Regions from separate parts of the Synechococcus sp. MIT S9507 genome, predicted to be linked through region 2. Evidence: predicted binding sites of a transcription regulator. Region 2 holds the regulator's gene; the other holds the start of a gene.

Region 1 (3,770 bases), 1.2 Mb from region 2:
TCGTGGGGATGGGGACGCTGACGAAGCTGCTGCACTTCCTCGTATTTCAGGTCGATCCAGTTGTCGATGAAGTCCTTGCTGAAGACACCGCCTTCCAGCAGGTAATGGTGATCGGCGTTGAGAGCCTCCAGTGCTCCGTTGAGGGAAGCCGGCACGGTGGCGATTTTCTTCAGTTCATCCGCGGCCAGTTCGAACAGGTCAACGTCCACTCCATCGCCGGGGTCGATCTGGTTCTTGATGCCGTCAATGCCGGCCATCATCATTGCGCTGAAGGCAAGGTAGGGATTGGCCAGTGCATCACCTGAGCGGAATTCAAGCCGCTTCGCTTTAGGGCTCGGGCCGGTGAGAGGAATACGCACGGCTGCGGAGCGGTTTCCTTCGGAATACACCAGATTCACCGGTGCTTCGAAACCTGGAACCAGTCGCTTGTAACTGTTGGTGGTGGGGTTGGTGAAAGCCAGGAATGACGGCGCATGCTTGAGGATGCCGCCGATGTACCAACGAGCGGTCTGAGAGAGGTTCGCGTAGGTCCCTTCCCCAAAGAAGAGGGGCTGACCGGATTTCCAAAGACTCTGGTGGACGTGCATGCCCGATCCGTTGTCATTGAAGACCGGCTTCGGCATGAAGGTGGCTGTCTTGCCGTACTTCTTGGCAACGTTGCGCACGATGTACTTGTACGTCATCACGTTGTCAGCGGCCTCAATCAGTTCGGCAAATTTCATGCCCAGCTCGTGCTGACCGGCACCAGCAACCTCGTGGTGATGTTTCTCGATGGGGATGCCCAGCTGCGCCATCATCAGCAGCATTTCCGAGCGGATGTCCTGGGCGGTGTCGTTCGGGGCGACGGGGAAATACCCTTCCTTCTCCTGAATCTTGTAGGCAAGGTTGCCGCCTTCCTCGATCCGGCCTGTGTTCCAGCCGGCTTCGATGGTGTCAACGCTGTAGAACGAGCCTCCTTCCGCGGAGTTGTACCGCACATCATCGAACAGGAAAAATTCCGGTTCCGGGCCGAAAAACGCCGTGTCGGCAAGCCCCGTGCTAGCCAGGTAAGCCAGTGCCTTCTGAGCAAGAGCCCTGGGACAGCGGTCGTAGGGGTCGCCTGTGCGGGGATCCTGAATCGAGCAGATCATGCTCAGGGTTTTGTGCCTGTAAAAGGGGTCGATCCAGGCCGTTGCAGGATCGGGCACCATGGCCATGTCTGAGGCATTGATCGCCTTCCATCCGCGGATGGATGAACCATCGAAAGCCAGTCCCTCCGTGAAGGATTCAGGTTCAATGAGGTCCTGGCAGACAGTGAGGTGCTGCCACTTGCCGTGCAGGTCCGTGAACTTGAGGTCGATCAGCTCGATCCCTTCATCCTTGATCTGACGAAGCACGTCCTGCGCGGTTTTGGCCATGGCTGGGAGTGAATCCCGTAAATCGCGTCGACCGTAGATATCGATCCGCAGCTGTTTTGTATCAACGGGCACCTTTTTGCCTTCCGTCTCTTTTGTGGCCCCTGTGCAGCCTCTAGGTAACCGTTTCTGTCAGATTGCTGTGATCGCCTTTGCTGGAGCCGGTTTCAACGCGTTGTCGGTGTTACCTTCCAACCAAAGTGGACAAGGCTTGCATGCGCGATGCCATCACCGGAGTGATCGGTCAGTACGACCAGCTGGGTCGCTACCTCGATCGTTCAGCGATCGATCGCATCGAGAACTACCTCCAAGAGGCGGAGGTTCGTGTCATGGCGGTGGAGATCATCAACCGTGAAGCCTCTGAACTGGTTCGTGAAGCCAGTCAAAGACTGTTTCAAGCGGATCCAGAACTTCTGCTCCCCGGTGGTAACGCCTACACGACACGCCGACTGGCTGCCTGTCTCAGGGACATGGATTATTTCCTTCGCTACGCCAGCTATTCCCTGATCGCCGGAGACAGCACCATCCTCAACGAGCGGGTGCTGAATGGACTGGATGACACGTACAAGAGCCTCGGTGTTCCAACCGGCCCCACCGTCAGAAGCATGGTGCTGCTGGCTGACGTTCTCTGTGAACGGCTTTTCAACGAGGGCGTAAGTCAGGATCACTGCGTCATCGTGCGCCAGCCTTTCGAGCACATGGCCTCCGGTCTGTCCGCCAGCGACGTGCGTCAGCGCTGATTGAAAATCTCCGAATCATTTCAAGCGGCGTCGGAGTGTCCGTGCAAGTCCAATTTTTGCTCTATTGATGCGTAAGCTGATCGCCATTAATTTTCGGTACGGGCTTCACCGATGACACACCCTCACCTTTCGGTTGACCCGTGCCATCGATCCTCCATCGGTCCGATTGACACACCCGATCGTCTGTTGCTGGGTCCAGGCCCCTCCAACGCGCATCCCACGGTTCTCCAGGCTCTCGCACGCACACCGATCGGTCATCTGGATCCGCTTTATGTGGAACTCATGGGCGAGGTGCAGGAGCTGCTCCGGTACGCCTGGCAGACCGACAACCGCCTGACGCTGCCGATGAGCGCTACGGGCAGCTCCGCAATGGAAGCCACTCTCGCCAACACTGTTGAACCGGGAGACACTGTTCTGGTGGCGGTGAAGGGGTACTTCGGCAATCGCCTGATGGATATGGCCGGGCGTTACCGAGCCAACGTTCAGGTGATTGAGAAGCCCTGGGGTGAGGCTTTCACCCTTGATGAAATCGAGTCAGGCATCAAGAAATACAAGCCAACGATCCTGGCGATGGTTCATGCCGAAACGTCCACCGGCATCTGCCAGCCGATGGAGGGTGTGGGTGATCTCTGCCGCGAGCATGACTGCCTGCTTCTGCTTGACACAGTGACCTCACTGGGAGGAGTGCCTCTGTACCTGGATGCCTGGAAGGTGGATCTGGCCTACAGCTGCAGCCAGAAAGGACTCAGCTGCCCTCCAGGCCTCGGTCCGTTCACAATGGGTTCCCGTGCTGAAGCCAAGCTGGCTGCCCGCAAAGACAAGGTTCCGAACTGGTACTTGGATGTCTCATTGCTGAACCAGTACTGGGGCAGTGACCGTGTTTATCACCACACAGCTCCTGTGAACATGAACTTCGGGATGCGCGAAGCGCTGCGTCTTCTTGCCGAGGAAGGTCTTGAAAACGCCTGGGCCCGCCATCGCAGCAACGCGGAAGCTCTCTGGACCGGCCTTGAGTCGCTCGGCCTGGAATTGCATGTGCCCGAGGAGTTGCGTTTGCCGACTCTCACCACGGTTCGCATTCCAGCGGATGTGGATGGCAAGGCCTTCTCCACCTATCTCCTCAACACCCATGGCATCGAAGTCGGCGGGGGTCTGGGTGTGCTCGCCGGCAAGATCTGGCGGATCGGCCTGATGGGTTACAACTCCACCCCTGACAATGTCGACCGTCTGCTCAATCTCTTTGAGACGGAGCTGCCGCGTTTCCGCCAGAACGCAGCCGTCGCTGCCTGAACCACCGCCCCAGCAGAGCTGACGCTTCGAGCTCCATTACGCCCCCCTTCACCTGCATGTGATGGTGTGCGCTGGGGTGCTTCGACAGGTCAATCGTGCTTCCCAGGCCACCGCGTTTGGGATCGTGCGCCCCATAGATCACCTGACCAACGCGGGCCTGCACCAGAGCCCCTGCGCACATCGGACAGGGTTCCAGTGTCACGATCAGTGTGCACTGATTCAGTCTCCAGTCACCGAGGATCAAGGATGCCTGGCGCAGAGCCACGAGTTCAGCATGACCCAGTGGATCTGAAGCGAACTCGCGTCGGTTGCTGCCGTGGCCGATGCATCGTCCATCCGCATCCAG
Region 2 (3,770 bases):
TGGTCCAGGCCAATCGATGATCCGGCCGAGATCGGATTCAAGAATCACCAGGGCCGCAACGGCATCCAGTTGGACGGGCGGTAACAGCAACCCTCTCGGTAACAATCGTCGCCATCCCTTCGGAGGCCAAAGTTGCCAGTAGCGCTTGCGTGCTTGAAGTGTGGTGCCACGCTCATCCACCAGCTTGATGGCTAGATCTGCAGGAAGCTGGTTCCTGAGGCTTTCGCTGGCAGTGCCGTTCCCCAGCACCAGGAGTTCTATGGGTGCCAGCTTGCTCCAGATCTCAAGGATGTCGTGTACTCCCTCAGTGGCAACAACTTTCCCCTCGATCACGCAGTTGCTGTCACTGTCGACCAGGACCAGGCCACATTTGCTGCGCCCGGGGTCAACCGACACGATCCTGCTCACTGGATGTCGTCCTGGAACGTTGATGCCGGGCGCAGCGGTTTGCTCGGACGCAGCTCGATGGCGATGGGATCGGCTGTTTCACTGCGACGCAAGGCCACAGCCTCGAGTTCAACACGGCCTCCGCGCCGCTCGGTCAGCTGCTGAGCAAGTCTGTTGACGGCGTTGGCGTCAAACTGAAGCCCCTGGCTGAGAGATCCCCGTCGGCGTACTTCCGCCAGCGTGGAAGCCAGCAGCAGGTTGACCCGGTTTCGCACCTCTTCCGGTTTGGTCTCCTGGCTGGCAAGAGCTGTCTTGGCAAGGGTTTCCCCTGCGACGGTGATGGCCACATTGGGCCGCACATCCGGAAAGGCGTAAACCACGCTCTCTCCTCGCAGCACATTCGCCGCTGAGCGCAGCAGCACCACCCAGGTGCCAGGTTTGCGGATGGCTTTTTCCAACCGTTCAATGTCCTGGCGCGGCACGAGGATGATCTGGCGATCCGGCGATTGTCCAGGCAGAACCTTCTGAAAGGCCTGAAGATTGGCTTCCCTCAGCACCTGGTCAATCACCTGCCGGGCTTGATCTGGACGATCCAGCTTGAGTGTGACAGTGGCAAGTGGCTGACCACTGCTGATGGCCACATCTCCCCGACGCAGCGCCAGCAGGTTCTCCTCAAGCAACTGAAGCTCCGCTTCACCGGAGCTGATCCGTTCGCGTACAGCGTTCAGTTCATCATCGGTTCGCTGGATTTCAGCATCGCGGTTGCGGACGTCCTGGCTGAGTCTCCGCCGTTCCGCCTCCAGTCGCCGAGTCTGTTCCTGCAGGGGTTGAAGTGTGCTGCGCAGCTTGCTGGCCCGTGCCTGGGCATCAGCCAGAATTTTTCTGGCTTTGATTTCATCGGCACGAGCTTCTTCGAGTTGCTCACGGGCCTTTCGCTGAGCTTTGCGGCTTCCCTTCAGATCAGAGCGGCTGCTGCGCAGACGAGCTTCGAGATCATTGAGTTCAAACAGACCAACGCGCAGCTGGCGGCTCACCAGAAGCATCAGCCCGAGCGAAAGGGCACTGATCAGGCTCCCCGTGAGCACAGTGATCACCACAGCGGTTTGACGTGGGCGAAGACCGAACAGGCTCAGTCGCGCTTTGCCGACCCTTGAGCCGAGTCGATCGCCAAGGGTGGAGAGCACCCCGCCGAGGATCAGCAGGGACAGCAGCAGAAGCCAGCCGGTCACGGTCGGTCAAACATGCGGCGGGCCGCCGGAATGCTGCCCATTTTCACCTGTCGAGGGGTTAACTGAAACGCTTGGCCAGTGCAATCGGATCAAGAACGGTGATCTTCTTGCGGTCAATTTCGACTAGGCCTGAATTGCGTAGATCCCCGAGCAGGCGTGTGATGGTCACGCGTGTGGATCCGATCGCTTCAGCGATGGCCTGATGAGACAGGCGCAGGTCAATGGTGATGCCCTGGGATCCAGGCATGCCGAAGTCCCTGCAGAGAACAAGCAGAAAACTCACCAGACGGGAGGACATGTCCCGGTGTGTGAGGGTCTCAATCATGGTTTCTGTCTGAAGAATTCTGCTGGAGAGACCCTGGAGCAATAGCAATCCCACGCTGGTGTCCGCTTCGATCGCCTGGCGCACGGAGCTGGCTGGTGCCGTCACCATTTCCACCCTGGTGAAGGCCACGGAGTGATAAAAGCGATCGGATCGATGTCCGGTGAGCAGTGAGAGAACACCGAACAGGCTGTTTTCTCTCAACAGGGCAACGGTGATCTCCTCACCCGACTCGTACACCCTCGATAGACGCACAGCGCCTCGTCGGATCAGATACACGCGCTCGGCAGGGTCACCGGGGAAAAAGATCGTTTTGTTCCGTTCCACCATTTCGGTGCTGGCACCCTCCAGATCACGGATCACTTCCAGCAGGGTGCGGCTGGCGGGGTTGGGGGCATTGATCAGGCTTGTCTCTGCGGATCGCCCAGGCTGGGGAGCGGTCCGACTGAAGCCGCGCATCACTTCGGCCATGACCAACGCATCAATGCGGGGAAGTTAAGGAGCGATGCGCGGTCACCCTGTAGCAACGAACACGGTTCTCCCGGCTCAGTCGCCATGCAGTGCATTCAGTTGTGCAGCCATGAGTTGCTGGAGCCCTGGTTCGGCTAGGTCCAGCAGGCTGTTGAGCTGCCTGCGACTGAATGGTGCGCCCTCGGCAGTCCCCTGCAGCTCCAGCAGATCACCGGCGTTGTTCATCACCACATTGAGATCCACATCGGCCCGACTGTCTTCGCTGTAGTCCAGATCAAGCAGAGGATTCCCCTCGACCAGGCCTACAGAGACTGCCGCCACCTGGTTGACGACCGGATTGGTGCTGATGCGGCCCTGCGCCAGCAGCCTTTCACAGGCCTTCTTCAGGGCGAGCCATGCACCGGTGATGGCCGCTGTTCTGGTCCCTGCATCTGCCTGAATCACATCGCAGTCGATCAGCAGAGTGTTCTCTCCCAATGCCTTCATGTCGATCGCGGCGCGAAGACTGCGACCGATCAGACGCTGGATCTCCTGGGTGCGTCCTGACAGTTTCATCAGTTCTCTGCGTTGACGATCTGGGGTGGATCCGGGCAGCAGGCGATATTCGGCGCTCAGCCACCCCAGTCCCTGATCCCTTCTCCAGCGTGGGACGCCGACTTCCTGGCAGACGCTGCAGAGCACGGTGGTGCGTCCAGTGCGCACGATCACTGAGCTCAGAGCGAAACCCATGGGATCCCAGTCAATCGAGAAAGCTCTGAGATCGGATGGCTGGCGACCATCGTTGCGCTGGGTGTCGCTCATGGGGAGACGGCTCGGAATCCTGAGCCTGCCAGTTGGAGTGGAGACACCATGGATGGTGTCAAAGGGATTGTGATTTGCGCTTTCGCCGCTAGATTCAAGTTCCGCTGGGTTGTTTTGATTCCAGCCACGACGGAAGCGACCCAGATGACCGCAAGCCTGAGCCCCAGCCATCGATCCCGTGGGCAGAGCGGTGCTGATCATCGGGATCTGAATCGTGCCGGCCTGCACCCACTGCCCTCACTCCAGCCTCAGCATCCGCTGCATCTGGTGGCCCCGGAAGGGCAGTTGCAGGTTCACACCGCCCCCTATCGAGGCAGTTTCGGCACAGTGCTCAGTCAGGCCATGCGTTCCGCAGGGCTTGGCAGTCGTGTCGCTGTGATGCAGTTCCTGAAAGGCGGCGTCGCCCAGGGCCCTGATGCCGCGATCACGCTCTGTGATCGCATGGTGTGGACAAGACCCGCCGTGATGGGATGTCTGTCGGATCCAGTCGGCTCATCTGACGCTGCGGCAGTGGATGCCGTGCAGGCGATCTGGCGGCTCTGCAGCCGCCACCTGGCCTG

Evidence for each region. Region 2 encodes NtcA, which controls nitrogen genes in cyanobacteria. Its sites were predicted from a motif close to GTANCNNNNGNTAC; they were not measured.
Region 1: the regulator NtcA is predicted to act here: its motif matches at 1,456-1,469, upstream of glnA (type I glutamate--ammonia ligase).

Annotation. Positions count from the first base shown of each region.
Region 1 is NZ_CP138970.1:2,723,806-2,727,575, forward strand. Features, by position in the region: gene glnA (type I glutamate--ammonia ligase) at 1-1,397, opposite strand, end outside; gene SIB83_RS14985 (allophycocyanin subunit beta) at 1,610-2,134, shown strand; gene SIB83_RS14990 (pyridoxal-phosphate-dependent aminotransferase family protein) at 2,246-3,424, shown strand; gene SIB83_RS14995 (nucleoside deaminase) at 3,366-3,770, opposite strand, start outside.
Region 2 is NZ_CP138970.1:1,027,339-1,031,108, reverse strand. Features, by position in the region: gene SIB83_RS05585 (resolvase) at 1-408, opposite strand, end outside; gene SIB83_RS05580 (DUF3084 domain-containing protein) at 405-1,616, opposite strand; gene ntcA (global nitrogen regulator NtcA) at 1,675-2,409, opposite strand; gene rph (ribonuclease PH) at 2,485-3,210, opposite strand; gene SIB83_RS05565 (cob(I)yrinic acid a,c-diamide adenosyltransferase) at 3,355-3,770, shown strand, end outside.